4 regions of the Mesorhizobium huakuii genome follow, and region 1 is predicted to be linked to each of the others. Evidence: riboswitches for the same ligand, from Rfam matches in the RefSeq annotation. Region 1 holds a riboswitch; each other region holds the start of a gene.
The links. Region 1 has a riboswitch for cobalamin ahead of HB778_RS26195 (DUF1636 family protein). Riboswitches for the same ligand answer to the same signal wherever they lie in the genome.
Positions count from the first base shown of each region.

Region 2: linked by a shared signal. The riboswitch ahead of HB778_RS00220 (CbtB domain-containing protein) and the one ahead of HB778_RS26195 (DUF1636 family protein) in region 1 are both predicted to bind cobalamin.
Region 3: linked by a shared signal. The riboswitch ahead of bluB (5,6-dimethylbenzimidazole synthase) and the one ahead of HB778_RS26195 (DUF1636 family protein) in region 1 are both predicted to bind cobalamin.
Region 4: linked by a shared signal. The riboswitch ahead of HB778_RS17155 (aromatic ring-hydroxylating oxygenase subunit alpha) and the one ahead of HB778_RS26195 (DUF1636 family protein) in region 1 are both predicted to bind cobalamin.

Region 1 is NZ_CP050296.1:5,423,534-5,431,047, forward strand. It holds gene HB778_RS26170 (AraC family transcriptional regulator) at 1-41, opposite strand, end outside; gene HB778_RS26175 (LacI family DNA-binding transcriptional regulator) at 271-1,263, shown strand; gene HB778_RS26180 (sugar ABC transporter ATP-binding protein) at 1,286-2,803, shown strand; gene HB778_RS26185 (ABC transporter permease) at 2,803-3,852, shown strand; gene HB778_RS26190 (substrate-binding domain-containing protein) at 3,922-4,911, shown strand; cobalamin riboswitch at 5,169-5,374, shown strand; gene HB778_RS26195 (DUF1636 family protein) at 5,397-5,864, shown strand; gene HB778_RS26200 (ABC transporter ATP-binding protein) at 5,861-6,649, shown strand; gene HB778_RS26205 (ABC transporter substrate-binding protein) at 6,698-7,514, shown strand, end outside.
Region 2 is NZ_CP050296.1:42,001-49,514, reverse strand. It holds gene HB778_RS00230 (MFS transporter) at 1-1,080, shown strand, start outside; gene HB778_RS42700 (SRPBCC family protein) at 1,084-1,569, opposite strand; gene HB778_RS42695 (aromatic ring-hydroxylating oxygenase subunit alpha) at 1,569-2,252, opposite strand; cobalamin riboswitch at 2,384-2,581, shown strand; gene HB778_RS00220 (CbtB domain-containing protein) at 2,615-2,794, shown strand; gene HB778_RS00215 (CbtA family protein) at 2,810-3,613, shown strand; gene cobU (bifunctional adenosylcobinamide kinase/adenosylcobinamide-phosphate guanylyltransferase) at 3,606-4,121, shown strand; gene cobO (cob(I)yrinic acid a,c-diamide adenosyltransferase) at 4,123-4,737, shown strand; gene cbiB (adenosylcobinamide-phosphate synthase CbiB) at 5,064-6,035, opposite strand; gene cobD (threonine-phosphate decarboxylase CobD) at 6,034-7,080, shown strand; gene HB778_RS00190 (tyrosine phosphatase family protein) at 7,077-7,514, shown strand, end outside.
Region 3 is NZ_CP050296.1:4,911,038-4,918,551, forward strand. It holds gene HB778_RS23610 (GNAT family N-acetyltransferase) at 1-226, shown strand, start outside; gene HB778_RS23615 (MFS transporter) at 260-1,483, opposite strand; gene HB778_RS23620 (TetR/AcrR family transcriptional regulator) at 1,604-2,212, shown strand; gene HB778_RS23625 (hypothetical protein) at 2,308-3,291, shown strand; partial or broken gene bluB (5,6-dimethylbenzimidazole synthase) at 3,447-4,028, opposite strand; cobalamin riboswitch at 4,130-4,309, opposite strand; gene HB778_RS23635 (histone deacetylase family protein) at 4,431-5,357, shown strand; gene HB778_RS23640 (exodeoxyribonuclease VII small subunit) at 5,361-5,612, shown strand; gene HB778_RS23645 (DUF2277 domain-containing protein) at 5,711-5,977, shown strand; gene HB778_RS23650 (pirin family protein) at 6,018-6,938, shown strand; gene dxs (1-deoxy-D-xylulose-5-phosphate synthase) at 7,123-7,514, shown strand, end outside.
Region 4 is NZ_CP050296.1:3,446,431-3,453,944, reverse strand. It holds gene HB778_RS17170 (DUF680 domain-containing protein) at 1-195, opposite strand, end outside; gene HB778_RS17165 (DUF680 domain-containing protein) at 267-476, opposite strand; gene HB778_RS17160 (DUF680 domain-containing protein) at 550-747, opposite strand; cobalamin riboswitch at 1,239-1,439, shown strand; gene HB778_RS17155 (aromatic ring-hydroxylating oxygenase subunit alpha) at 1,555-2,802, shown strand; gene HB778_RS17150 (hybrid-cluster NAD(P)-dependent oxidoreductase) at 2,823-3,917, shown strand; gene HB778_RS17145 (PqqD family protein) at 4,060-4,491, shown strand; gene HB778_RS17140 (serine kinase) at 4,525-5,574, shown strand; gene HB778_RS17135 (glycosyltransferase family 2 protein) at 5,571-6,326, shown strand; gene HB778_RS17130 (glycosyltransferase family 2 protein) at 6,367-7,119, shown strand; gene HB778_RS17125 (glycosyltransferase family 2 protein) at 7,119-7,514, shown strand, end outside.

The sequences.
Region 1 (7,514 bases):
TGGCTCTCGACAAACCACAGTGCTTTCTCGGTCGGGTTCATGGCTGTCCTTCTCGCATCGGCCGGATCATATTGCCACCTCGCCACGCCGCCAGTTTGATCGAAATTGCGCAGCACCTAGATTTGGCCGGGAGAGCCATCGAAGCGATTGCGCAAACGTTTCGATGGCACTATGCTTCATCAAAATCCGCCAAAGCCAATGAGAGCGGACTGGAACACATCATCAGGGAGGAGCGCTTGCCAGCACTCCGTTTGTGCCGCCATGCCGACAATGGCTGAGGTCGCGCGCCGCGCTGGCGTGTCGGTTTCGACCGTCTCGCATGTCATCAACCGCACCCGCTTTGTCTCGCCGGAGAAGGCGCGGCTCATCAATGATGCAATCGCCGCGATGGGCTATCAGCCCAACGAACTGGCGCGGTCGCTGAAAGTGGCCTCGACCAACAGCGTCGGCCTGGCGATCTCGGCGATTTCCAACCCCTATTTCACCGACATAATCTGCGCAGTGGAGGCCGAATGCGCGCGCCTCGGCCTCATGGTGTTCCTGTCCGACACGCAGGAAGACCCTGACCGCGAGCTTTCGGTGGTGCGCGCCTTCCACCAGCGGCGGGTCGACGGCGTTATCCTGGCGCCGTCGGGCGCGCCGCAGCGGGCCATCGACTACCTGGCCGAGAAGAAGCTGCCTTGCGTGCTCATCGACCGTTTCGCCGACGAGCGCTTCGACCAGATCGGTGTCGAGAACCAGTCGTCGATGCGCGCGCTCATCGACCACGTCGCCGCCTTCGGCCACAAGCGCATCGGCTATATCGCCGGCCAGCCGGGCCTGGCGACGACGCGCGAACGCATCGAGGCCTTTCGCGCCTCGCTGGCCGCCAATGGACTTGAATGCCTGCCGCACTATGTTTCGCCGGATAATGTCGACACGGCGAGCGCGACGGCATCGACCCATGCGATCCTGTCCCTGCCGTCGCCGCCCACCGCACTGGTCACGGGCAACAACATGACGACGATCGGAGCGGTGCGGGCGATTCGAGAACGCGGCCTCTCAATACCGGGAGACCTCTCGCTCGCCGGCTTCGACGACTTCGAATGGGCTGATTGCTTCGAGCCGCGGCTGACGCTGGTCGCGCAGCCCTGCACCGAGATCGGACGGCAGGCGGCAGCCTTGCTGTGCGCCCGCATCGCATCGACCGGCTTGGAGCCGCAGGCAGTACGGCTGCAGGCGGCGCTGCAGGTCCGAGAGTCCTGCGCGAGGCCGGCCCCATGAGGTCAGCCCCCACGAGGTCAGCATGAGCGCGCCGCTGCTTTCCGTTACCGGTGCTGTCAAACGCTTCGGCGGCGTTCAGGCGCTGCGCGGTGTCGACTTCGACTTGAAGGCCGGCGAGATCCATGCGCTGCTCGGCGAGAACGGCGCCGGCAAATCCACGCTGATGAACCTGTTGTCGGGTGTCTACACGCCCGATGAAGGTACCATCCACATCGACGGCAAGCCGGTCGCCTTCAACAATCCGCGCGAGGCGCAGGCGGCCGGTATCGCCACCATTTTCCAGGAGCTCGACCTCGTGCCGACGCTCGACGTGGCGGCCAACTTGTTCCTCGGCCGCGAATTGATGCGGCCTGGCGGCTTCCTCGACGTGCCGGCGATGCGTAGCGAGGCTCGTAGGCGGCTCGAAGCCATCGAGTTGGCCATCGACCCGGCCAGCATGGTGGCGAACCTGTCGATCGGCCAGCGCCAGGTCGTGGCGATTGTCAAGGCGCTGTCCTACGCCTCGCGCGTGCTCATCATGGACGAGCCGACGGCGGCGCTCACGGTGGGTGAGGTCGACCGGCTGTTCGACATCATGCGCAAGCTCGCCGCCAGCGGCGTCGGCATCGTCTACATCTCGCATCGCCTGGAAGAGGTGCCGCAGATCGCCGACCGGGTGACGGTCATGCGCGACGGCCGCGTCGCCGGCGTCACCGAGCCGCACGCCCCACAGGCCGAGCTGGTCCGGCTTTTGGTCGGGCGGCCGCTGGACGAGCTTTATCCCGAACGGTCAAGGGCGGCCGGCAAGACGTTGCTCAGCCTGCGCGATGCGCGCTTCAGGCTCGCCCATGAAAGCGCTGGTTGGCAGCCGCCGGCTGGCGTCTCGCTCGACGTCAAGGCCGGCGAGATCGTCGGGCTGGCCGGGATCATGGGGGCGGGGCGCACCGAGCTGCTCAGCGCGCTCTACGGCACCGGCCTGTCCGGCCGCTGGGAAGGCGAGGTCGCCATCGATGGCCGGTCGGTGAAACTCGATTCCATCAAGGCCGCGCGCGACGCCGGCATCGCCTTCGTCACCGACGACCGGCGCGGCAGCGGGCTGATGCTGAGAATGGCGGTGGGCCTCAACCTGGTCATGTCGGTCATCCGCCGCATCTCACCCTTCGGCCTGATGTCGTCGCGCCGCCAGGCGGATGCGGTGAAGCAGTCCTTTGGCCAGTTCGATATCAGGCCGAAGAATCCCGACATCGCTGTCGGCGCGCTGTCCGGCGGCAACCAGCAGAAGGTGGTGCTGGCCAAGGAGATCCTCGGCAATCCCCGGCTGTTGCTGCTCGACGAGCCGACTCGCGGCGTCGACGTCGGTGCCAAGGGCGAAATCTACGCGCGGCTCAGGCAGTTGGCGGCGCAAGGGCTCGGCATCCTGGTCGCCTCCAGCGAGATGCCGGAGCTGATCGGTCTGTGCGACCGGATCGTCGTGCTGCGCGAAGGGCGCAACGTGGCGGAATTCATCGGCGGCGTCGACGAGCACACGGTGCTTGACGCGGCAAATGGCAGGGAGGCCTGATGTCTGAACAGAAGATCTCGGAGGCAAGCGGTCCGGTGGCCGCGGCACCGGTGCATCGCGATCCGCTCGCTTTGGTGGTGCGCTTCCAGAGCCTGATCGGCCTGGTCGTGGTGGCGATCGGCGGCATCATCTTCTCACCGCGCCGGCATGGCCAGATACTGTTCCTCGACCCCGACAACATCGCCAACATCGTGCGCGCCGTGTCGGAGACCGGCATCATCGCCATCGGCATGACCTTCGTCATCATCACCGCCGGCATCGACCTGTCGGTTGGCGCGGTGCTCGGCCTGTCCAGCGTCGTCACGGCATCGATGATGATCTCGGGCGGTTTCGGGCTCATTCCCACCATCCTCGCGGTGCTCGTCATGGGCATCGTCTTTGGCGCGATCCAGGGCACCATCTCCACCCGGTTCCGGCTGGAGCCGTTCATCGTCACGCTCGCCGGCCTGCAGGCGGCGCGCGGCCTGGCGCTGGTCGTGTCGGGCAACCAATACATCAACATTTCCTATGGCGACGGGCCGGGCCTGGCACCGCCGGTGTTTGCGATCCTCGGCGAGCGGCTGTTCAACAACACCGTGCCGGTCGCCACCATCGTCTTCATCGTCTTTGCCGCGATCGCGACGATCGTGCTCAACACCACGCGCTTCGGCCGCTATGTCTTTGCCGTCGGCGGCAATGAGCGCGCGGCGCGCATTTCCGGCGTGCCTGTCTCGATGGTGAAGATCTCGGTCTATGCCATCACCGGCTTTGCCGCCGCTCTTGCCGGCATCGTGCATGCCGGCCAGTTCAATTTCGGCAGCGCCAATGACGGCATGGGCTACGAACTCACCGCGATCGCCGCCGTGGTCATCGGTGGCACCAGCCTGTTCGGCGGCGCCGGCTCGATGGTGGGCACCGTCGCCGGCACCATCATGCTGGGCGCGCTCGCCAATATCCTGCAGCTCAACAACATCACGCCCGCCATGCAGTTGCTCGCGACCGCCGCGATCATCGTGCTGGCCGCAGTGCTTCAATCCCTCGTTCGCCGCCGCGAGGGTTTGGGTCGTTAGGAGGAAAGCGGCAGCAAGTTGAAGTCAAACCAAGGTCTGGCCCCCGGCCCGACGAGGAGGAGAGTGAGTATGAAAACCATAAGACAAGGAACGAGGCGCGCGCTTCACGCCATGCTTCTGGCAGGCGCTGGCCTGTGCATTGCGGGAGCCGCCCAGGCTGCCGAACCGTTGGTCAAGGCCTGCGCCAAGGACGGCCAGTTCATCATCGGCTTTTCGCAGGCGAACAATGCCGAGCCCTACCGCCAGCATGTCAATGACGAGCTGACGGCGGCGGCCAAGGAAGTACCGGGCTTTACGCTGCAGATCGCCGACGGCGCCGGCAACGTCAACACGCAGACCTCGCAGGTCGACAACTTCATCACCCAGAAAGTCGATCTGCTGCTGATCTCGCCCTTCGAGGCGGCACCGCTGACGCCGGCAGTGAAGCGCGCCATGGATGCCGGCATCCCTGTCATCGAGCTCGACCGCAAGACGGTCGGCGATCCCGGCAAGGACTACACTGCCTTCATCGGCGGCGACAATTACAAGATCGCGCTCGAAGCCGGAAAATACACCGCCAAGACCTTGCTGCCGGACGGCGGCGAGGCGGCGGTGCTGGAAGGCTTGCCGAGCTCGACGCCGGCAGTGGAGCGGCTGAACGGCTTCAAGGACGGCGTCAAGGAGAATGCCAAGATCCAGGTCGTGGCCGAGCAGGCCGCCGACTGGGTGCCGGACAAAGCCCAGACCGCCTTCTCGGCCATGCTCCAGGCGCATCCCGATATCAAGGTGCTCTACGCCTCGAACGACATGATGGCGGCCGGCGCGTTGCTTGCCGCCAAGGGCGCAGGCAAGCAGGTCAAGATCATCGGTACCGACGGCTTGCCAGGCCCGGCAGGCGGCATCGAGGCGGTGGCCAAGGGCGACTGGGCGGCGACCTTCACCTATCCGACGGGCGCCAAGGAAGCGATCGAGATGTCGAAGAAGATCCTGCTCGATTGCGCTACTTCGGTGGATACGACGGTCACCGTCGACACGACCGCGATCACGCCGGAGAACGCCAAGCAGCTGGCGGGGAAGTAAGCCCGTCTGCCTGTAGACCATCCGATCCAGGGCGGGTTCACGCGAACCCGCCCTGTCTACGTTCGCAACCTTCTCCGGCACTCGAAGGGTGGTGGCAAGGGATTGACAGCGGCAGAGGATATGTCTTTAACAGTTCTGTTATTACATAACAGACGGAGATGTTGTATGCGCCTTCTCTGACGAGGTCGCAGGCTGCTGGTGCCACGATGGTGACAGGACCAGTCGAAAAGAATCGTTGCGATGCGTCCGGGGCAAAACTACGATTGCCCGGTGATGGTCCCCGCGCCGAAAGGCAAGGGGTGAAAAGGGAACACGGTGAGACCCTCAAAGGTCGAGACCGTGGCTGCCCCCGCAACTGTAAGCGGTGAGCAAGATCCGAAATGCCACTGGCCGGCAAGGCTGGGAAGGCAGGATTGCGCCGAGACCCGCGAGCCAGGAGACCTGCCATCACTGAGTTGACCGGACGGGGTGTGCCGGGAGGAAACGTGGACGTCGGTCTTGTCGGCCGGCTCGCCAACATCCTTCCGTCGCCAGTTTTGGAAAGTGACGGAAAGTTGGACGGCTCCATCGATCATCGCATCATCGTGTGCACGCTTTGCCGTGACGTCCCGACCGGCATCAGGTCGGGCGAAAGCCTGTGCGCCGATTTGCGCTCCCGGCTCTCGGCCCATCATCAGCCCGCCGTGGCGCATGGCTTCACGATCGAAGGCGTCGAGTGCATGGCGGGCTGCGCGCGGCCGCTGACGGTGGCCTTCCAGGCGCCGGGCAAGGCTTCCTATCTTTTCGGCTCCATCGACGCCGAGGCCGACGCCGGTGATCTCGTGCGATTTGCAAGGCTATACGCCTCGCTCGCTGACGGCTGGTGCAATTCCGGACAACGTCCGCCGCGACTGGCGGGCAAGACGCTGGCCCGTATCCCCGGGCCGGGCAAGTTTGCGGGCAACAGCCGATGACGATGCCGCTTCTCGAAGCCCGCGACCTCTGCGCGACGGCGAACGGCCGGGATCTGGTCCATGCGGTCAGCCTGTCGGTGGCATCAGGCGATCGTCTCGCCATCATCGGCCCCAATGGCGCCGGCAAGACCACGCTGCTGCGCATGCTGTCGGGCATGCTCCGGCCAAGTGCGGGCGAGGTGAAGCTTGGCGGACGCCGTCTGGACAGGATCTCGACCGCCGAACGGGCCCTGCACATCGCCGTCGTCGGCCAGACCGACCAGCCCGATCCGCGGCTTGCGGTGATCGACTATGTCGAGCTTGGCCGCGTTCCGCATGCCGGATTGAGGTGCAGGAGCGAGGAACGCGACATCGTCGTCGACGCGCTTCGCCGGACCGGCCTGTTGCCGCTGCTTGGCCGCGCCATCGGCTCGCTGTCAGGCGGCGAACGCCAGCGTGCCCAGCTGGCGCGCGCCATCGCACAGCAACCGAAAGTGCTGTTCCTCGACGAGCCAACCAACCATCTCGACCCGCGCGCCCGTGGCGAGCTGCTCGAACTCGTGGCCGGCTTCGGCATGACGGTGATCGCGGTGCTGCACGATCTGGCTCTGGTGGCGCCGTTCGCCACCAGGGTCGCGGTGATGAACGAAGCCCGGCTGCATGCGCTGGCCGCGCCGCGCAAGGCGCTGACCCAGAAACTGATCCGCGAGATTTTCGGCGTCGACGTGTTTCGCCTGCGCCATCCGACCGAGGACCGCGAACTGACGGTGTTCGATGTTCCGAACCGCGCCGCACCCCCTTCCTGATCGAAACCCATCCGTCATTCGACACTGTTCAACCAAGGAGCAAAATCCGTGAAACGTCTCGCTCTGTCGCTTGTCTTCTCGCTGCTGGCCTCAACAGCCTTCGCCTTCCCCGTCACCGTCGATAGCTGCGGCAAACCGCTGACCTTCGATGCGCCGCCCAAGCGCGCCGTCATCCATGATCTCAACATGGCCGAGATGGCCTTCGCGCTGAAGCTGCAGCCGTCAATTGTCGGCCTGACCGGCATCACCGGATGGTACAAGGTCGGCGCCGAATTCAAGGCCGAACAGGGCTCCATCCCGGAACTGGCGCCCAAATACCCGACGCTCGAAAACCTCGTCGCAGTCGAACCCGATTTCTTCTTCGCCGGCTGGTACTATGGCATGAAGCCGGGCGGTGACGTGACGCCCGACACGCTAGCCCCGCACGGCATCAAGACGCTGGTGCTGACCGAGAGCTGCGTCCATCTCGACAAGAACCGCCCCGCCGCCTCGATGGACCTGCTCTATGGCGACGTCGAAAAGCTCGCCAAGATTTTTGGCAAGGAGGCGGACGCGGAAAAGCTTGTCTCCGGCTGGAAGGCGCAATTGGCTGACATCACCGCCAAGGTCGGCAGCGCCAAGGGGACGCGGGTGTTCCTCTATGATTCCGGTGAGGACAAGCCGTTCACCGCCGGAAAATTCGCCATCCCCAGCGCCATGATCACGGCAGCCGGCGGCGACAACATCATGGCCGACATGGACACCAGCTGGGGCAATACGGACTGGGAAACCGTGGCGTCGCGCAATCCGCAATTCCTCATCCTGCTCGATTACCAGGACGGCGGCGGCTACAAGAAATTGCTTGAGCTCCTGAAGGCGCATCCGG
Region 2 (7,514 bases), 1.7 Mb from region 1:
CCGATCCAGGCCTACGAGATTCTGCACAATGAGCAGATCGTCTCGATCCTCTACACCATCGTGGCGCTGCTCGGCCTGTCCGTGACCTTGTTCATGCCGATGCTGATCCGCCGCTTTGCCCGGCGCTGGGTCTACACGGCAGGCGCCTGCCTCCTTGCAATAGGCTCGCTGTTCTTCGTTACCCACACGCTGGCCGGGCAACTGGCCGGCATGCTGTGCCGTGTGATGGGCGCTAGTGCGCTCTCGATCACGCTCAACCTCTACATCATGGACCACATCCGCAAGACCGACTTCATGCAGGCCGAATCGCTGCGCATGGCGTGGTCGATGCTCGCCTGGACCGGCGGGCCGACGCTCGGCATCTTCCTCTACACGCGCTTCGGCATCTATGCCGCGCATGGTGCGGTGGCGGTGTTCGCGCTGGCGCTATTGGCGCTGTTCTGGACCTATCGGCTTGGCGACAACCCTTCGATCCGGCCCGGCAAGACACGGCCGGCCAATCCGCTCGCCAATATCGGCCGCTTCGTCGCGCAGCCCAGATTGAGGCTTGCCTGGCTGATCGCCTTCGGCCGCTCCTGTTTCTGGACGACGTTCTTCGTCTATGGGCCGCTGTTCATGGTGATCACCGGCGAGGGCAAGCTGGCCGGCGGTCTTCTGGTTTCGGCCGGCAACGCGCTGTTGTTCATGGCGATCTTCTGGGGCAAGGCCGGACAACGCTTTGGCGGCCGGCGCACCATGACATTTGCCTATTTCGCCATGTCGGCAATGCTTCTGGCGGCGGGTGCTGTCGGGGAGAGCGTGCCGCTGCTCACCGGCACTTTCCTGCTGTGTGGCGCCTTCTTCACCATCGCGCTCGATGCGCTGGGTTCGACCGCCTTCATGCGCTCGGTGCGCTCCTATGAGCGGGCGCAGATGGCGGCAGTCTACCGCACCTATCTCGACTTTTCCGAGCTGACGCCGCCGCTGGTCTATTCGGTGGTGCTGGCCTTCTTTGGACTGGGCTCGGTGTTCGTCACGCTCGGGCTGCTGGCGGCGGTTTGCGGGTTTGTCACGTGGCGCTACCTGCCGAAGTCCCTGTGAGGATCAGGCAGAAAGCGCCGCGTGCTGCTCGCGCACCCAGTTGTGGAAGCGGTGCAAGTCGTACTCTTCGGGCATCAGCACGCCGGCGGTGTGACGCATCGAACGCAGGCCCCTCTGGTTGACCTCGCAGATCGCCGCATCCTCTTCCAGCACCTGCGTGCCAAAGGCGACGATGTTGTCGATGTCGGTCGTGGCCAGGGCCTCGGGGGTAAACAGCCATTCGGCGACAAGTTCGGTTTGCTCCGGGCCGAGCGGCACAAGGCGCACGGTCCTGACATAGTCGACATGACCGACGATGAACATCGAGGGCAGGCTGGTGGCGTAGGTCTGGCCGGCGGCGCGTTCGGCTGGCGTCAGGCCTGAGAAGACCGGCCCATGCGTCTTGCCGTCGCGCGACCAGGTCTCGGCCCCGGCGCGCAGGCCGCCGGAAAATTCCGGCGCGTCATTGTCGGCATGGCGCGTCCATTCGGGGTCATCGTGCCGGCTCATCAGGCGCGGCCGTAGATCGGCACCAGCCGTGACAGGTCCTTGTGCACGCCCGGACAGTGCAGGCACTCGTTGAAGTTTTCCCAAAAAATCTTCCAGTTGCAGTGCATCACCTTGCGCAGCACATGGCCTGAGACCAGCGTTTCCAGCGGCCAGTTGCCGAGATTGCCGGAGGCCGGGTCGAAGGAGGCCTGCGCGGAGCCCGCCGCATCCTCCTGCAGATTGATGAAGACGAAACCACGCCACACCGAGAGCGCGACGCGGTAGAGCGGATGGTCGGCCTTGTCGAAACCATCAGGCAACGATTTCGACGGCACGCGCACGAGGTCGCCGCGCAGCGAATAGGACCAGGCGTGGTAGGGGCACGTGATCAGCCGCGCCTTCAGCCGGCCCTCGCTCTCCTGGCAAAGCTGCGAGCCGCGATGCCGGCAGGTGTTGTGGAAGGCGCGCAGCGCGCCGGTGTCGTCGCGCAGCACGATGATGTCCTGCGTGCCGATGCGGAATCGGCGGAAGGCAAGCGGCTGGGCGAGATCGGCCTCGCGGCAGACGAGCAGCCAGTTTTTGTACCAGATGGCATCGAGATCCCGCTGATAGGCTGCTTCATCCCAATAGGCCGATGAAGGCAGCGTCGGTTCGGCCTGGGTCAGGCCGTTGTAGGGGGCGCGCTCGCTGGCAATGGGCTGCATGGCTGGCTTCCAGTGAAGATGCCAGCCGACACCCGGCCAGGAGAATTGTCAATTGTCGCGCCTCGCGACGGCATGGCGCAATCGCGCTGTTTGCCGGCGGAATTTGGTTTGCCGCGTGTCGTGATTTTCCCTATAGTCATGCAGTCGTCGGTTCCGTTTTGGAGCCAAGAGGGAATGCGGTGCGGGCGAAATTCTTGCCCAATGCCGTGGCTGCCCCCGCAACTGTGTGCGGTAGTCCTCTCCATATGCCACTGAAGATTCGTCTTCGGGAAGGTGGAGAAGGGCGCTGATCCGCGAGCCAGGAGACCTGCCGACGACGGCAAAACTGACAGGCCCTCGGGTGGAGGGTGAAAGGACAAGATATGAATACCGCTTCCGTCTCCCTCGGCGCCTCCGTCTCCTCGCAGTCGCGCTTCATGCAGCTGGCGCTCGCCGCGCTGCTCGGCATTTTCGTGATGGGCTTTGTCGGCTTTTCGCATATCGATGCGGTCCACAATGCGGCTCACGACTATCGCCATTCGATGGCGTTTCCCTGCCACTGACCAGGATCTGACATCATGAACCTGTTTCGCAACGTCGTGTTCATCGCGGCGATCGCAGGGCTCGTGGCCGGCGTCATCCTCGCCTGCATGCAGGCCTATGCCACTGTGCCGCTGATCCTGAAGGCGGAAGTCTACGAACAGGCCGGCGGCGGCCATAAGCACGACCATGCCGCGGCCCCGGCCGCGGCGGATACCACTGCCATGAGTACGGCCGCCCCGGCGGGGAATGCCATGAGCACTGCGGCGCCGGCCCCGGCTGAAGTGACTGCTCCGGCGAAAGACGAGGGTTGGGCGCCGGCAGACGGTTTCGAGCGTTTCGCCTTCAGCGTGCTTGCCAATATCGTCACCGGCATCGGCTTCGCGCTGATCCTGGTCGCGGTTTCGGAATTCGCCGGCGGCATCGGCAATTGGCGCCAGGGCGTATTCTGGGGCCTGGCCGGCTTTGCCGTGTTCACGCTGGCGCCTGGTCTCGGCCTACCGCCGGAACTGCCGGCCATGCCGGCGGCCGATCTCTTGCCGCGCCAGATCTGGTGGTGGGCAACGGTGGCGGCAACCGCGGCTGGTCTCGGCCTGATCGCGTTCCGCAAGTCACTGCCGCTCGCCATCCTTGCCGTGGCGCTGATCGTTGCCCCGCACATCGTCGGCGCGCCACAGCCCGACAGCTTCGAGACGGCGATTCCGGAAGGGTTGCATCACCAGTTCGTGGTGGCGGTGACGGTGACCAACCTGGTGTTCTGGCTGGTGCTCGGCGCCGTCGTCGGCGTGGTGCGCGGACGCTTCACCGGCACCGCGACCAGCCTGCGCGACAGCTTTGCCTGATCGCAACAAGCTGACGTTCATCATCGGCGGCGCGCGCTCCGGCAAGAGCGCGCATGCCGAAACCCTGGCGACGGCGTTGCCGTCACCATGGGCCTATATCGCCACGGCTGAGGCCTACGACAGCGAAATGCGCGAGCGCATCGCGCTGCACCGCTCGCGGCGCGGCGAGGGCTGGATGACTATCGACGCACCGCTCGATCTCGCCGGCGCGCTCGAGGCCTTGCCCGACAACCAGCCGGTGCTGGTCGACTGCCTGACACTGTGGCTGACCAATCACATGCTGGCCGATCACGACGTTGGAGCCGAATGCCGGCGGCTGGCGGATGTGCTGTCACGGCCACGCGGGCCCTGGTTCGTGGTGTCCAACGAAGTCGGGCAAGGCATCGTGCCGGACAATGCCTTGGCGCGCCGTTTTCGCGATGATGCCGGAAGGCTCAACCAGCAGGTCGCGGCGATTGCCGATACGGTGCTGCTGATGGTGGCGGGGCTGCCGCTCAAGGTGAAATGACATGACCGACATCGACAATAAGGACGAGGAGCGCCACCGCGCCAAGATGGCCAAGCGCAAGGCGGTGCAGGACGCCGAGGTGGCCAGCAAGACGGTCGAGAAGGGGCTGCTCATTGTCAACACCGGCCCGGGTAAGGGCAAGACCACGGCCGCCTTCGGCCTGGCGCTCAGAATGCTCGGCTATGGCAAGCGCGTCGGCGTCGTCCAGTTCATCAAGGGCAAGTGGCACACCGGCGAGAAGGATGCGTTTGCTGCCTTCGGCGACCGCGTCGTCTGGCATGCAATGGGCGAGGGTTTTACCTGGGAGACGCAGGATCTGAAGCGCGACATCGCGGCGGCCGAGGCTGCCTGGGCCAAGGCGCTGGAGTTGATCGCCGATCCGTCGATCAGCCTAGTCGTGCTCGACGAGCTCAACATCGCGCTGCGCTACGACTATCTCGATCTCGAAAAGGTGGTTGCGGCGCTGAAAGCGCGGCGCGAAGGCCTGCATGTCGTCGTCACCGGCCGCAACGCCAAGCCGGCGCTGGTCGAGGCCGCTGATCTGGTCACCGAGATGGGCGTGACCAAGCACCATTTTTCGGCGGGCGTGAAAGCGCAGCAGGGGATCGAGTTTTGAGATCTGTTGTCCCCTTTGTGGGTAAGCGTTCAAGTCAGGTCGCCAAACGCTCCCAGCGGGGCTCCCTTCCTTTCCCTCCGGAGGGGGAAGGTGGCGCTGCGAAGCAGCGACGGATTGGGGGAAGGCGGTTATCGAACGCGCGGTCTCAGACAGGCAAGCGCGACCCGGCGGGTGCGAAAACGCGACTGCCGAGCTGGTCGACCCCCACTCCGTCTCGGCTTCGCCGAGCCACCTCTCCCCCGATCGACGGGGGAGAGGAAAGGCGCGAACCTGTTGTAGCCCGGCTCCCATCCTCCCCTTCGAGAGCGAACTCACGAGGGGTGAGGTTAGGCCAGAATAACGACGACCGAGACCACCGCGAACAGCACGATAAGCAGATAATCGGCGACGTGGTAGAGTTTCAGTGCTTGCCTGATGTCGTCGCTATCGACGTCGCGGCGGCCGCCTTCGCCCATAAAGACATCGTCGACCACGATGCCGCCATAGCTGCGTGGCCCGGCAAGTGCCAGGCCAAGCGCGCCGGCCATGGCCGCTTCCGGCCAGCCGGCATTGGGCGAGCGGTGTTTTTTCGCATCGCGCCGCACCGCCTGCCATGAACTGCTGGCGTCGGCTCCCTTGACCAGGAAAGCCGCCAGCACGATCAGCAGCGCCGTCAGCCTTGATGCCGGCAGGTTGATCCAGTCGTCGAAGCGCGCCGCCGCCCAGCCGAAGGCCTCATGGCGCGGGGTGCGGTGGCCGATCATCGAATCGGCGGTGTTGGCGGCCTTGTAGGCAGCGCCGCCGGCCAATCCGCCGACACCGGTCCAGAAGGCAGGGGCGACGATGCCGTCGGAAAAATTCTCGGCCAAGCTTTCGATCGCCGCACGGCAGATGGCGGCCCTGTCGAGCGCTTCGGGATCGCGGCCGACGATTCTCGAGACGGCAACACGGCCCATGGCGAGGCCGGCGCTGTCGAGCGCATCGGCCACGGCCTCGACGTGCTCGTAGAGGCTCTTCTGCGACAGCAGCGATGTCGCCAGAAGGGCGGCGATGAAAAATCCCAGGGGAACGAACCAGAGCAGGACAAGCTGTACGCCGAGGCCGACCACCGCGGGCACCAGCACGATGACCAGCAGCGCCTGGACACCGCGTTGGCGACGCAGCGCGTCGGGATCAGTGGCGCGGTTGAGCCTGCGATCGAGAAAGGATATCAGCCTGCCGAACCACGTTACGGGATGGCCGATGGCGCGGAACAGCCAGTCCGGGTAACCCAGGACACGTTCGACGGCCAATGACAGGAAAGCGATCAGGACTGACATGAAGCTTCTTGAAGGAGCGGTGGACCATGGTGGAAGTCTTGGCCGGGCGAGGGCGCTTTTCCCCAACGCCGTGCTGCCTTTCGTCGACCTCTCGACCGGTATCAACCCGCACTCCTACCCGTTTTTCGACCTGCCCGCCACCTCGCTGTCGCGATTGCCGGAAGCCACGCGGATTCACGAGCTGACAGAAATCGCGGCTAGAACCTATGGCGCGCCGTCGCCAGCCAATGTCGTCGCGGCACCCGGCACGCAGATCCTGCTGCCGCGCGTGGCGTCGCTGGTCAGGCCCGGCAAGGCATTGGTGCTGGGGCCGACCTATGCCGAACATGCCCGTGCCGCGGCAATCGCCGGGCACGAGGTGGCCGAAGTCAGCGATTTTGTGGCACTGGCGCAGGCTGACCTTGCCATCATCGTCAATCCGAACAATCCCGATGGTCGCGTCATCGAGCACGACCGGCTGCTGGTTCTGGCCGCCGGATTGCGCGCCAGAGGCGGGCTGCTGGTCGTCGACGAAGCGTTCATGGATGTCGGCCCGCGTGAACACAGCCTTGCCGGTGATGTCGATCAAGGCGGCATCGTCGTGCTGCGCTCGTTCGGCAAGTTCTTTGGCCTGGCCGGCCTGCGGCTTGGCTTCGCGCTTTCCGATGCCGCAACCGTAGAATTGCTGGAAACGCAATTCGGCCCGTGGGCCGTCGCCGGCCCAACGCTGGAATATGGTATTCGCGCGCTTGCCGATATTGGCTGGCAGGACGCAATGCGGGCATCGCTTGCCGAGGCAGCCGCGCAGCTTGACGCATTGTTCGGCCGTTTCGACGTGCCTGTCGCGGGCGGCACCACGTTGTTCCGCTATGTCAGCCTGCCGGATGCGGCCGGCCTGTTTTCAGCGCTTGGCGAGCGCGGCGTCCTGCTTCGGCATTTCTCCGACCGACCGCATGTCCTGCGCGCCGGCCTGCCGGGGAGTGAGCTGGAATGGCAGCGGCTCGAATCGGCCCTTGCCGAATGGGCGACGCGGCGCGAGGATCGACAAAAAGGTTCAAAACCATGATCCATGTCTGCTCGCTAGCGAAGATAGAGGAAACGGTGGCCAGGACCGGTGCCGACCGCATGCTGTCGCTGCTCTCCGTCGGAACCGATGTGACGCGTCCGGCCTCGATATCGAGCGAAAACCATCTGCACCTGGTCATGCACGATATCGCGGTGGCGCAGGACGGCATGACCATGCCGGGCGAGGAGCATGTCCGCAACCTGCTCGATTTCGCCCGCCGCTGGGATCGGACAAAGCCTATGGTCGTGCATTGCTATGCCGGCATCAGCCGCTCGACCGCTTCGGCCTACATCATCGTCGCCGCACTCGCGCCAAAACGCGACGAGGCCGAACTGGCCCGGACATTGCGGGCGCTGTCGCCCTCGGCAACACCCAACCCTCGGCTCATTGCCGTGGCCGATGCGCTGCTTGAGCGCAATGGCCGCATGATCGAG
Region 3 (7,514 bases), 510 kb from region 1:
TGGCTATGCCACGGAACTGGTCAGGGCGACGCTGCAGGCTGCGTTCGGCCCTCTGCATGCCGAACGGGTCATTGGCCTCGTCCGTCCCGCCAATCCGGCATCGCGGCGCGTGCTGGAAAAATGCGGCTTCGCCTTCGAGCGGGAGGTGATATTGCACGGCGCGCCAACAATGCTTTTTGCGCTGGCGCGGCCGCGCTGGGTCCGTATTTCGGATCCGGCCGCGTAGGGCGGAACGCCCGGCCCAACAGGGCCGAGCGCATTATTGCGCGGGAACGGGGGCGGCTTCGCAGCCATCCAGCTCGCATTTATGGGTGGCCAGGATGCGCTGGCCGGCGAGCACGGTGGCGAGCGCGATCGTGCCTGATGCCACCGAGACCCAGAACCCGTTCTGGGCGCCGAACGCATCCACCACCGCGCCGGCGGCGAAGGAGCCCAGCGCCATGCCGATGCCGATCCCGGTGGTGACCCAGGTGATGCCCTCGGTCAGCATCGCTTCCGGCACATGCCGCTCGATCAGGCCGAAGGCCGTGATGAAGGTCGGCGAGATCGCCACGCCGCTGATGAAGACGGTCAGCGCCAGAAGCGGCACGCTGCCGGCGGTAAGCGGCATCAGCGTGCCGAGCGCGACCAGGGCGACTGCGATGGCCAGCTGGCGCTGCAGCGGTGCCTTCAGGCAAAGCGCGCCGACAATGACGCCGAGCACGAAGGACCCCAGGGCATAGACGCCGATGACGAGGCTGGCGGCGCCGGGCTGGCCGAGTTCTTTGGTGATCGCGACGGTGCTGACTTCCGTCGTTGCGAAGGTCGCACCGATGAAGATCAGGGCGAAGGTGATGATCTGCACCGGCCGCAGGCGGATCGCCGAGCCGTCCGAGCCATGGCCCGCCGGACGAACTTGCGGCTCGGTCGATCGCTGCAGGATGAACGCCGTCGAGCCCAAGGCCAGGAACAGCGTGCTCGCCAGCATGCCCGCTTCGGGAAACAGGGCGGCACTCAGGCCCACCGACAGCGATGCTCCGGCGATGTAGACCAGTTCGTCCGCCGCCGATTCGAAGGCGAATGAGGTGTTCATCTCCGGTCGGCCCCGGAAGAGCTCGGTCCAGCGCGCGCGCACCATGGCCGGCATGCTGGGCATGGCCGCCGCCAGCAGCGCCGACACGAACAATGTCCAAGTCGGCCAGTCCTGATTGGCCGCGGCAATCAGCGTGATGAACGCGAGCACGGAGATGATTGTCGTGGGCACGACAACCCGCGTCTGGCCCAGGCGGTCGACCAGCCTTGATATTTGCGGTGCCAGGAAAGCGTTGGCCAGCGCGAATGTCGCCGAGACAGCACCCGCCAGCCAGTATTCGCCGCGCGTCTGCGACAGCATCGCCACGATGCCGATCGGAGCCATGGCGATCGGCAGGCGCGCCATGAAGCCTGCGGCTGCAAAGCCCTTGGCTCCAGGGGCGCGGAAGATTTCCGAATAGGGGTTTTGCATGGTGGTTCCTCGACAAAGGCCGGTTCGACAATTACATACGTAGCGTATGAGGATTAGATAGGGCATACGCGACGTATGTCAATTGGCATACGGAACGTATGTGAATAGGACCAGACGGAAATGCACAGACCCCGCAAGGAAATGATCGCCGAGACGCGCGCCAAGCTGATCGCCGCGGCCCGCCAGGCCTTTGGCACGATTGGTTATGCTGAGGCGTCGATGGATGATTTCACCGCATCCGCCGGACTGACACGCGGCGCCCTCTATCACCACTTCGGCGACAAGAAGGGACTGCTGGAAGCGGTTATCGCCGAAATCGACGGCGAGATGGCGGCCAGGGTGAATGAGGTCGCGTCGAGAGCGCCGACCCGCTGGCAACATTTCGTCGACGAGTGCACAACCTATATCGAAATGGCGCTGGAGCCGGAAATCCAGCGCATCATGTTCCGGGACGGTCCGGCCGTGCTGGGCGATCCGGCACAATGGTCGAATGCCAATGCCTGCGTTGGTTCAATGACCGATCATCTGACCGCGCTGCAGGGGGAAGGGGTGGTCGTCCCGGGCGTCGACCCCGAGACCGCGGCACGGCTGATCAACGGTGCGAGCAGCCAGGCAGCGCAGCGGATCGCCAATTCGAACGACCCGGAAGCGACGTCGAGAAAAGTGGTGGCGGCGTTCAAGCAGCTGCTCGAGGGCCTGCTCAGAAAACCAGCTTCGCAACAGAACTGAAATCCCCGTCGGGCGCTCCGCTGGCCACTGCTCACGATTGACAATCTTCGGGGTGAGCGCATCCTCTGCAGCCATCTCTGAGGGGAGATTCGGGCATGTGGGATTTCGAGATCGGCAGGTCGGTGTCCATCATGATGCGGACCTGGCCTTTCATTGTCTTTCGCATGATCATCTATTTCGGCATCACGCTGGCCTACATCGTGGCGACCGGCACCGGCGCTTCCGTCGGCTATGGTGTCGGCAATATCTCCACCGATCCCGATGGACCGATGTCCTTCGCCCTGTGGGGCGGCGTGGTCGGCTTCGGCGTTGTCTCGATCGCCGTCTACTGGATCCGGGAATACATTCTCTATGTCGTCAAGGCCGGCCATATCGCCGTCATGGTCCATCTGATCGACGGCCGGGATGTCCCCGACGGCCAGAACCAGATCGCCTATGCCCGGCAGGTCGTGACGGAGCGTTTCGCCGAGGCCAACATCCTTTTCGTCGTCGACCAGCTGGTCAAGGGCGCCATTCGCGCCATCACCGGCCTGCTCGGCGGGATCGCCGCTTTCCTGCCCATTCCGGGCCTGAGCGGCCTTGTTTCCTTCATCAACACGGTGATTCGCCTGTCGCTGACCTATGTCGACGAGATCATCCTCGGCTACAACATCCGCATCAATTCGTCCTCGCCCTTCGAAACGGCGCGTCAGGGCGTGGTGCTCTATGCCCAGAACGGCAAGACCATGGTCAAGAACGCCGTCTGGCTGGCGGTCATCATGTGGGGCGTTTCCTTCGTCATCTTCCTGCTGATGCTGGCTCCGGCCGCAGCCATTTTATTCATGATGCCCGGCCAACTCGCCGGCTGGGCCTTCGTGCTCGCTATCGTCTTCGCCTGGGCCTTCAAGGCGGCCTTTATCGAGCCCTTCGCCATCGCTTGCCTGATGCAGGTCTATTTCAAGACCATCGCCGGCCAGGTGCCTGATCCGGCCTGGGACATCAGGCTGGCCGAGGCGTCGTCGAAATTCCGGGAATTGAAGGACAAGGCGCTGGCCTCCTTCGGCGGCTCGCGCTGGGGCACGGCCGGCGCAACGCGCTGATCGGCGGGCGCGCAGGCGACGGTGTTGAGGTGCGCCACAGCTAACTTGAGCGGTGCCTCGCCTTGCCCGCAAAAGGTCTCGCTCATGATCAGTTCGGGCAGCGGCAGGCGCCGACCCCAGCCATGCGTTTCAAGGTCCGGTTTCGGTGCGAACTCGGAAACCCGGCCAACGCAGAGATAGGCGATCGGCGTTACATGCTCGGGAATGGACAGCAGGCTTTTCAGCGCTTGCGGTTCAATGATGCTAACCCAACCGACGCCGATGCCTTCGGCGCGCGCTGCCAACCAGAAATTCTGCACCGCGCAGACCGTGCTGTAGAGATCCATCTCCGGATTGTGCCAGCGCCCCAGCGGCGAACCCTGCGAGCGCCGGCGGTCGCAGGTGATGCAGATGTTGAGGGCGCTTTCGCAGATGCCTTCCAGCTTGAGCTTGCGGTAGAGCGCCTGCCGTTCTTCCTCGATTTCAGGCAGTTCCTGTTCGCGCGCGGCCAGGAACAGGTCGCGCACATCAGCCCGTCGCGCGGCATCGCGGATGACAATGAAATTCCACGGCTGCATGAAGCCGACCGATGGCGCATGGTGCGCGGCAAGCAGCAGCCGTGCCAGCACCTCGTCGTCGAGCCCTGTGGGCAGGAAATGGCTGCGCACATCGCGCCGCGTGAACATCGCGCGATAGACCGCGTCGCGCGCCCTTTGGTCAAATCCGTCGCCCATAGGAGCGGTCATATCTTCCGGCATCGCTTGTCCCCTTGCGATTGCTATGGTTTCACATCGTCAGAGCGTACTTTGTGCGTCCAACTGGACGCACGTCACTCTGATGTCACCCGCCTGACCATGCGGATGACGATGCCTGCCAGGCCGGTCTTCTGGCTTGGGATCAACCCGCGTCCGGTGCCTTCCCGTCATCGACAGTGGCATTTACCGGCGCGGTCCCCCTCACAGCGTTGGGCACGCCACGGAATTCAACCGTGTTCCCGATTCTCCCGCTTGCGGCGAGCACCAGGCAGTGGCGGCGACCTTACGCCGAAGCCGCCGCGGCGCCAATCCCCGCAGCGACGCCAATGGACGCAGGCGTGATTTTCCCCAGCGATCGAGCCGCAATGCATGGCCATCGCAGCGCCGGGGCACTAGATAGGGAGCATGACAACCCGTCTCTACACCCATCCGATCTTCCTCGAACACATCACCCCGCCCGGTCACCCCGAGCGGCCGGACCGCTTGCGCGCCATCGAGCGCGTGCTCGATGACGAGACCTTTGCTGCGCTTGATCGCGTCAAGGCGCCGGAGGGCGATGAAGCGACCATCCTCTACGCGCATCCCGCCGATTTCGTCGCCCGCGTGCGCGCCGCCATTCCCGAAGAGGGCCTTGCCCGTATCGATGCCGACACCACCGCGAGCCCAAAGAGCTGGCAGGCGGTGATCACCGCGATCGGCGCCGCCAACGCTGCCGTCGACGACGTCTTTGCCGGCCGCGCCGACAATGTCTTCGTCGCCGCCCGCCCGCCCGGCCACCATGCCGAAAAGAGCACCGCGATGGGCTTCTGCTTCTTCAACACGGCGGCGATTGCGGCCCGCTACGCGCAGAAGAAGCATGGCGCCGAGCGCGTTGCCGTCGTCGATTGGGATGTCCATCACGGCAACGGCACGCAGGATATTTTCTGGGACGATCCTTCAGTGCTCTATTGCTCGACGCACCAGATGCCGCTCTATCCCGGCACCGGCGCGAAGAACGAGACCGGCGCCGGCAACATCGTCAACGCGCCTCTGGCGCCACAGACCGGCGGCGAGGTGTTTCGCGATGCCTTCCTGTCCCGGGTGCTGCCGGCGCTCGACAATTTCGCGCCCGATTTGATCATCATTTCGGCTGGTTTCGACGCGCATCACCGCGACCCGCTGGCCGAGATCAATCTGACCGAGGATGATTTCGACTGGGCGACAGGCCAGCTGATGCAGCGCGCCGCGCGCCACAGCGGCAACCGGCTCGTCAGCCTGCTCGAGGGCGGCTACGATCTGCAGGGACTGGCATTTTCGGTCGCCGCCCATGTCGGGCGACTGATGAAAGGATGAATGATGGCTGCTGAGACCAACGAAGACGTCAAGGCGATGAGCTTCGAGCAGGCACTCGACGCACTGGAAAAGATCGTCGATGATCTGGAGCGTGGCGACGTGCCGCTCGACCAGTCGATCAAGATCTATGAGCGCGGCGAGGCGCTGAAGGCGCATTGCGATCGGCTGCTGAAGGCCGCCGAGGACAAGGTCGAGAAGATCAGGCTGTCGCGCGACGGCAAGCCGGTCGGAACCGAGCCGCTCGACGCGGAATGAGGCGCAAGCCGTTCACCGAGTTTTGGACATCATCGTGTTTGAGGATAGAGTTCGTCGCCGTTGATATGGCGCCTTGGACAAGAGGAGATACGGAAGCGATGTGCAGAAACATCAAGACCCTGTTCAATTTTGATCCGCCGGCAACCAATGACGAAGTGCGCGACGCGGCCCTTCAGTTCGTCCGCAAGCTGAGCGGAACGACACGCCCGTCGAAACAGAACCAGCATGCGTTCGACCACGCCGTCGAGGCCATCGCGGCATCGGCGCGCGAACTTCTCGATTCACTCGAAACCCATCAGCATCCGCGCAATCGCGAAGAGGTGGCGGCCAAACTGCGGGCAAAGGCGGCGATCCGCTTTGCCTGACGCTGCCAAAGCGGTCCACGACCGCTGACAAGGAGAGTCCATGAGCTTCTTTCCCGGGAAAGACCCTGAAGCCGGCGACGCCTTCGCCAGCGACCAGATCGAGCTGATGGTCATCCCGAACGCCAAGGACATTGGCGGCTTCGAGGTCCGTCGCGCTTTGCCGACCGCCAAGAGGCGGCTGGTCGGGCCCTTCATCTTTTTCGATCGGATGGGCCCGGCGATCCTGCGCGGTGGCCAGGCGATGGATGTCCGTCCGCATCCGCATATCGGCCTGTCGACGGTGACCTATCTGTTCGACGGCAAGATCAGGCATCGCGATTCGCTCGGCACGGAAATGGTGATCCAGCCCGGCGACGTTAACCTGATGACCGCCGGCCGCGGCATCGTCCACTCCGAACGCACGCCCGAGGAGTTGCGCGGCGCGCCGATGTCGATCTCCGGCCTGCAGACATGGCTGGCGCTGCCCGACGGCAAGGAGGAAGTGGCGCCGGTGTTCGAGAACACCGCGGCCTTGCGGCTCCCTGAAATCGACGCCGAAGGCGTCCGCGGCCGCATCGTCATCGGCGATTTCCAGGGGCTGCGCTCCCCGGTGCGGGCCGATACCGAGACGCTCTATGCCGATCTCAGGCTGACGCCTGGCGCCAGCGTGAAAATCCCGGCCGATGCCGAAGAACGCGCCATCTACACACTGGAAGGCGAGGTTTCGATTTCAGGCGACGTCTTTCCGGCCGAGCGACTGCTGGTGTTCCGGCCCGGTGACGAGATCATCATATCGTCGCAAAGCGGCGCGCATTTCATGCTGTTCGGCGGCGCCTCGCTCGGCTCGAAGCGCTACATCTGGTGGAATTTCGTCTCCTCGTCCAAGGAGCGCATCGAACAGGCCAAACAAGAATGGAAGACGGGCCGCTTCGATATCGTTCCTGGAGATGAGGAAGAGTTTATTCCGCTGCCGGAAAACTAATGAATATCGCCCAAAAGCGGCCCGGTTTCGGGGCCACGATATGCATGAAAACAAGGACTTGGAAGCGCGGGCATAGACTGTTTCGACGCACTGTCCTTTTGGGAGCAGGCCCGCGTCACTGACACGCATTTACTTTCGCAGGCCGGCGGCCTATCCCGCCGTTGAACAGAAAGCCTGAGCACCCGTGAACGCAACGCCGCATACGCCGCTTCTCGACAAGGTCCGCATTCCGGCGGATTTGCGCGCGCTTGACGAGAGCGAGCTGCCGCAACTGGCTTCCGAGCTTCGCCTCGAACTGGTCGACGCGGTGTCGCGCACCGGCGGCCATCTTGGCGCTGGCCTTGGCGTCGTCGAACTGACGGTGGCGCTGCATTACGTCTTCAACACGCCGGATGACCGGCTGATCTGGGATGTCGGCCACCAGGCCTATCCGCACAAGATCCTGACCGGCCGGCGTGACCGCATCCGCACGCTACGTCAGGAAGGTGGCCTGTCCGGCTTCACCCGCCGTGCCGAGAGCGAGTACGATCCCTTCGGCGCCGCCCACTCCTCGACATCGATCTCGGCCGGTCTCGG
Region 4 (7,514 bases), 2.0 Mb from region 1:
CTTCTGCGCGTCGCCCGACGAATTGAGCAGCTTGTAGACGGGCGAGCCGTTGCCGCGGATCGAAGCCGTACGCGAGTTGTCAACCGAGGTCGCCGCAGGCTGGTTGGCGGCATTGGAGCCATAATTGTCACTGCCGGCGAAGGCACTGCCGGAGATGGCCAGAACGGCGGCGGCGGCAAGGATGATCTTCTTCATTTCAAGTCTCCTGAATTTCTGGATTTCGCCGGGACAGCGGGTATGCCCGCCGTCCCGCTGCGAACCGGTTGTTAGTTGTTGCCGAAAAGGTTGCGGTCAGCGCCCTGCTGAGCAGGCGCCTGAGTGGCCGGAGCCGACTTCTTGATCGAAGCGGTGTACGAACTGTCGTTCGAAGCAGCGGCAGCCTGGTTGGCGCCGGTGGAGCCATAGTTGTCGCTGCCGGCGAAAGCGCTGCCGGAGATGGCCAGAACGGCGGCGGCAGCAATGATGAACTTGTTCATGTTAGGTCTCCTGAATTTCTTGAGGTCGGCCGGAGCGGCGGGCGAAAAACCCGCCATTGGCCGGGATCGGCTGTTAGTTGTTGCCGAAGAGGTTGCGGTCAGCACCCTGAACAGGCGCCTGAGCAGCCGGTTCCGACTTCTTGGTCGAAGCGGTGTGCTGGCTGTCGACAGCCGCGGCTGCAGCGGCATTCGAACCATAGTGGTCGCTACCAGCGAAGGCGCTGCCGGAAATGGCCAGAAGGGCAGCGGCAGTGAGAACAATCTTTTTCATTTTGGGCACTCCAGTATTTTTCTGTCCGTCTAGCGGCGTGTCTTGGGATTAAAATCGCGTCGTTCGGACAGCCCCGATGTGGGAAAGCCAGCCAGCCGTTTCCAATCACGAAGTTGTTCCGTGTGGACCAAGAATCCACCACTTGAAATTGTGCCAAGGCCTTCCTGGCCATATATTTTTGTTTTTGATATCAAACTGTTAGGCAAACCAGCGCTGCGATCACCAACTGTATCGGAGCCTCAGCGTTCACACCGTCCTGCACGCACCGTCAACAGAAACGAACCGTTCGGTTCGATTTTAGAATCTGCTAATAGTTACTTTTCGATACCGTTAACCTTTTTAGCGCCCGTTCCGGGTCGATTCTGACAGCAGGTACAGCCGTGACCGCGACGATTTTCGTGACTGCCGCCTTGACCCGATCGTTTCGCATGCGTGTCGCGCCACATGGATGCGATGTCGCTTTCATGCCGATGTCGCATCCGCTGTCGTGATTAGATCAGGCCATCTCAGGTGCCGCTTCGTGACGACGGGGCGGAGAATTGGGAAGCCGGTCAAAGTCCGGCGCTGCCCCCGCAACGGTGGTGGAGTTCAAGTCGCAACGGGAGACCACTGGGCGAAAGCCTGGGAAGGTGTCGCGACCGTCCGCAAGGACACTCCAGAGCCCGGAAACCAGCCCGAGATAGTTGAACTCGACTGATCGCGGTGGGCGGTCAAGAGGCGGATGCTGCATATCCGGCGCGAGCCGGCGTGCGGTCGATCCTTCCTCAATCACCACCATAGTCAGTCCTTGAACGAAGAGGACAGGACATGGATGCGCGCAACGATATGCTGAGGCTCTTGAACAGCCGCAGAGAGGGTTTCTCACTCGAGCAGCCCTTCTACACGGATCCCGATTTCTTCAAGCTCGACATGGAGCTGATCTGGTATCGCGACTGGCTGTTCATCGGCCATGATTGCGAACTGCCGAAGCCCGGCAGTTTCATCACCGTGCAGATCGGCGACTATCCGGTCGTGCTGGTGCGCGATCAGCAGGGCAAGATCAATGCCTTCCACAATTCCTGCCGCCATCGCGGCAGCCGCGTCTGCAACACCGACAAGGGTATGGCCGCCAAGCTGGTCTGTCCCTATCACCAGTGGACCTATGAGCTGGACGGAAGGTTACTGTTTGCCCGCCAGATGGCAGATGGTTTCGACAAGAGCCAGTTCGGCCTGAAGCCGGTCGCCTGCGAAAGCGTGGCCGGCTACATCTTCATCTGCCTGGCCAAGGAGGCGGCGGACTTCGCGCCGATGCGGGCGATGATCGAACCCTATCTCAAGCCGCACCGCTTGAGCGAAGCAAAGATCGCCTTCGAGAGCACGATCGTCGAGAAGGGCAACTGGAAGCTCGTCTGGGAAAACAACCGCGAGTGCTACCATTGCGCCGGCAATCACCCGGAACTGTGCAAGACCTTCCCGGAAGCCCCGACGGTGACCGGCGTGCAAGGCGCCGACAGCGATCCGGAGATGCTGGCGCACTGGGCCAAATGCGAGGCGGCCGGCCTGCCGAGCAAGTTCCGCATCGACCCGGCCGGGCAATTCCGCGCCACAAGGGCGCCGCTGCTGCGCGACGCGGTCAGCTACACGATGACCGGCAAGCGGGCGGTGAAGAAGAACCTCTCCGACAGCGTGTCGGCCGACCGCATCGGTACGTTGATGCACTATCACTACCCGACGACCTGGAACCATATCCTCATCGACCATGCCGTCACCTTCCGCGTGCTGCCGATCAGCGCGACGGAAACGGCGGTGACGACCAAATGGCTGGTCCACAAGGATGCGGTCGAAGGTGTCGACTACGATCTTGCCGAGCTCACCCATGTCTGGACCGAGACCAACGACCAGGATCGCCGCATCGTCGAGGAGAACGCCTTCGGCATCCTGTCGCCGGCCTATGAGCCCGGCCCCTATTCCGAGTTGCACGAGGGCGGCGTGATCCAGTTTGTCGACTGGTATGCGCGCTTCATCGGCCCGCGCCTTGCCGACGACGGCAGGCCGGCGCTGCGCAGCGTTGCTTGAGAGGTTGAGGGATGAATGCGATGACGGATCTTGGCCTCTATCGCCATCTCGACCAGATGGCGCCCTGGAACGACAGGCTGCAGGTGCTGGAAGTGATCGGCGTCAGCGACGAAGCGCCTGACGTCAAGACCTTCACCTTCCGCTCCGACAACCAGACCTGGTTCCGCTACAAGCCGGGCCAGTTCGTGACGCTGGAACTGCCGACGCCGGACGGGCCGCTGATGCGCACCTATACGCTGTCGTCGTCACCGTCGCGGCCGTTCTCGATCGCGGTGACGGTGAAGGCGCAGGCCGGCAGCATCGGCACGCGCTGGATGTTCGATCACCTGAAGCCCGGTTCGCACGTCAAGGCCTATGGGCCGAATGGCGACTTTTCTCTGCACAGCCACCCGGCGGCCAAATATCTGTTCATCTCGGCCGGTTCCGGCGTGACGCCGATGATGTCGATGCTGCGCTGGCTGAACGACTGCGCGCCGTGGACAGATGTCGGCTTCGTCAATTGCGCCCGGCGCGCCGAAGAGATCATCTTCCGCAAGGAGCTTGAACTGCTCGGCGGTCATATGCCCGGCCTGTCGCTCGGCTTCATGATCGAGGAGCGGTCGAGCCGCGAGGGCTGGTACGGCCATATGGGCCGCATCGACGCCATCCGGCTGCCGCTGCTGGCGCCCGATTTCCGCGAACGCGAAATCTTCTGCTGCGGTCCGGACCCTTTCATGCGCGCCGTGCGCGGCATGCTGGAGGCCGCCGGCTTCGACATGACGAAATACCACCAGGAGAGCTTTGCCGCACCGATGGTGGAGGAAATCCCGGCGCCGTTCGCTGCGCCGGACAGTGTGGCTGTTCCCGTCGAAGCCGCAACACCGATCCGCTTCGCGCTTTCGGACGTCGACGCGGAATGCGTCGCCGGCCAGACCGTGCTGCAGACGGCGCGCGCTTCGGGCGTGCGGATCCCCGCAGCCTGCGAATTCGGCCTGTGCGGAACCTGCAAGGTGAAGAAAGTCTCCGGCGCTGTCGAGATGAGCCACAATGGCGGCATCCTCGATCACGAGATCGATGACGGCTTCATCCTCGCCTGTTGCTCGAAGCCGCTGTCGGCGCTCGAAATAGAGGCGTGATCGGCTCGCGCTCCCAGCCGGCCCCCAAATGGCTGGAGTCTTGCCGGCTCCGCTTACCTTGCCAACGAAGAACCGAGCGTTTACAGGCGTTGTCAGTGGACGCGATCCTGCGGGTGGGCGGGGATTGCGAAGCGGGGCAACAATGACACGTGATTGCGACGCCTATGCGGTTGCGAGCAGGGACATCGTCTTCGAATCCTTCGATGGCGAGGCCGTGGTGCTCAACCTTGCCAACGGCAAATATTTCGGCTTTTCCGATTCCGGCAGCAGGGTCTGGCAGGCGCTCGCGTCCGGGATCGATGCCCGGGCCCTGATCGGGCTGACCGCCGGCGGTTCGACACTCGGCGCGGCTGAACTCGAACACTTCATATCGCAATTGCTCGAACTGGGTTTGCTGGTGCCTTCGGAAACGGCGGCGCAACCGCTGCCGGGCGAGTTGCCTGCCGAGCTTGCCGCCACGAGCGAGCCGCTCGATGTGAGCATTCACGACGACCTCGCCGATTTGATCATCGTGGACCCCATCCACGAGGTCGAGGAACCCCTCGGCTGGCCGGCGGTCAAGCAGGCATCCTGACGAGCCGGGTGGGTCTGAGATAGAGGGCGCAGGATGCCGCGCGTCACGCTCGAAACCTTGCCGGACTACGCCCGGCATCTCATCACCGCCGCTGAAGATGCCGCTGCATGTTATCCGGCCGCGCGGACGATCCGCCTGCCCCGGCTGGAGCTGATCGCGCATGTCGCTCCCGGTGTGCTCGCCGAGGCGCTCGGCCACGCCTTCTTGGAGGCCGAGGACGACCTGGCGGAGCCATCGACATGCCGCATCTTCACCGTTCATCCCGGCATTGGCGGCATCCCTGAGCCGGCGCGATGGGGCGATGCGCATTTCACCGAATACGGCTTTGCCGAACGGCTCGCCGGGGCCGAACTGCGTGGCCACTATTTTCACGATCTGGATTTCTGGCAGGTCTACGATCCGGAGCGCCGCATTGGCGTCCAACTGATGACCTCGCCCGATGCTTTTCCGCCCTGGGAGCCGACAGCACCGCTGCGTGCCTTCCTGCACTGGGAATATGCGGCGCGCGGCATGCGGCTGACCCATGCCGGCACGCTCGGCGCCAATGGCAAGGGCGTGCTGCTCGCCGGCGCGGGCGGCGCCGGCAAATCCGGCACCGTCGCCGCCGGCCTGCTCAACGGGCTCGACAGCGTCGGCGACGACTATGTGCTGATCGATCTCGCCGGCGGCGTGACCGCGCGGCCGCTGTTTTCAACACTGAAGCAGGACCCGCAAGGTTTCGCACGGCTGGGCCTGCAGCAGCGACTGATGATCGAGAGCCCCTTGAACTGGCAGGGCAAGCACACGTTTCACATTGCCGACATCGCGCCCCGGCCGGTGCCTGCAGCGCTGGACATCGTTGCGCTGGTGGTGCCACATATCGGCGGTGGCGAGACGAGTTCGATTGTGCCAGTGTCGCGTCGAGACGCCATGATTGCACTGGCACCGTCGGGCATCATGCAGATGCCGGGGGAGCGCGAAAGCGGCTTCCGTTTCTTCGGCGATCTTACCCGCCAGCTGCCAAGCTACCGTCTGTCCCTGGGAACGCATCCCGAGGAGATCGCCGGCACTCTTGCGGATTTTCTGACGCGAGTTGTTTCGTGAAATTGAGCGTGATCATGCCTGTCTACAACCGCGAACGCTATGTCGTTCCGGCCTTGCGCTCGTTGGTGCGCCAGCGCGATGCCGCCGATCTCGACATCATCGTCATCGACGACGGCTCGACCGACGGTTCGGCGGAGGCCGTGCGTTCGATGATGGTCGAGAACCCCTGCATCCGGCTGTTCCGGCAAGAGAATATGGGTGTCGCCAGGACTCGCAATGCCGGGCTGAGGCAATTGCCTGCGGACGCCGAGTTCGTTTCGTTCCTGGATTCCGACGACATCTCGCTGGCCGGGCGCTTCAAGACCGATCTTGCGCGTTTCGGCGAGAGCCCCGGCTTGGAGTTGACCTATTCGCTGATGACGCTGGCCGACCGGATTGACGACGAGAGACTGGAGCCTGCGGTCGACAGCCGCACCATGACGATGCGGGGAATTTCGCTGAGCATTGCCCTGTTCCGCAGGAGCCTTGTCGAGCGAACGGGCCAATTCGACGAGGAGTTCGAACAGGCCGAGGACACCGACTATCTGCTGCGGGTTTTCGAAACGGGTGCGAACTACGAGTTGCTGGACACCGTCGCGATCTACTACCGGCGCCACGCCGGGAATGTCACCAAGGAACATGACAGCCGGGTCCGCAATCATCTGCGTGCAATCCACAAGTCGATGCGACGACGCAAGGCCGACCCGTCGCTGCGCGAGGTTCAAGGTATTTTCGAGCTGAAAAGCGCATCTGCTGATTGGCGGATGATGTAATGCCGCACGTCGTCGGATCGAGGCCAGGCTTGGGGCTGATATGAGGCTGAGCGTGATCATGCCGGTCCATAACCGCGAGACCTTTGTGGGCCCGGCGCTACGCTCGCTGCTCAGGCAGCGTGATGCCGCCGATCTCGACATCATCGTCATCGATGACGGCTCGACCGACGGATCGGCCGAAATGGTGCGCTCGCTGATGGCGGAGAACGCCTGCATCCGCCTGTTTCAACAACCCAATATGGGTGTGACCCGGACGCGCAACACCGGGCTGGGATTGCTCAAGCCGGAGACCGACCTTGTCTCCTTTCTCGATTCGGACGACATTTCGCCGGTCGGACGCTTTGCGGCCGATATCGAACTCTTCCGCAACGATCCGAATCTGGATCTCACCTATTCAAGGATGATGCTGGTCGACAAGATCGACGACGAGCGCCTGGAGCCTGCCGCCGACAGCCGCAGTATCACGGTTCGCGGCATCCATTTGTCGGCGGCGATCTTCACGCGCCGGCTTGTCGGGCGCATCGGTGTGTTCGACGAAGCCTTCCATCAGGCGGAGGACACCGACTACCTCTTGCGCACCTTCGAAAGCGGACCAAGATATGTCACGCCGGAGACCGTGGCCCTCTACTATAGACGCCATCCCGGCAACATGACCCGGCAGACCGATGTCCAGTCCCGTGAATTCATGCGTGCAATCTACAAGTCGATGACCCGCCGCAAGGCAGATCCGACCTTGCGGCGGATCGAAGGCATCTTCGAACTCAAGGATCTCGCTGACTGGCAGTTCATGTGATGAGCGGATACGGCGTCGTCATTCCGGCATTCAACGCCAGCGGCACGATTGGCGAGACGCTGCGATCGGTCGCCACCCAGACGGTGCGGCCCGACCTGGTGGTGATCGTCGATGATGGTTCGACCGACGACCTGGCTTCAGCGATCGGCGGAACAGACCTGCCGGTGCAGCTGCTGCGCCAGGCAAATGCCGGACCTGGCAGCGCCACGACCAGGGGTATCGCCGCGTTGTCGACGCCGCTCATCGCGACGCTCGATGCGGACGATCTGTGGCTGCCGGACAAGATCGAGAGACAGCTGGCGCATCTCAAGAGATGTCCCGCGACAGCGGGCGTTTTCTGTCACTGGCGGAATTTCCGCAACGACCAGCCGGACGCGCCCGAGGCCACGGCCGTG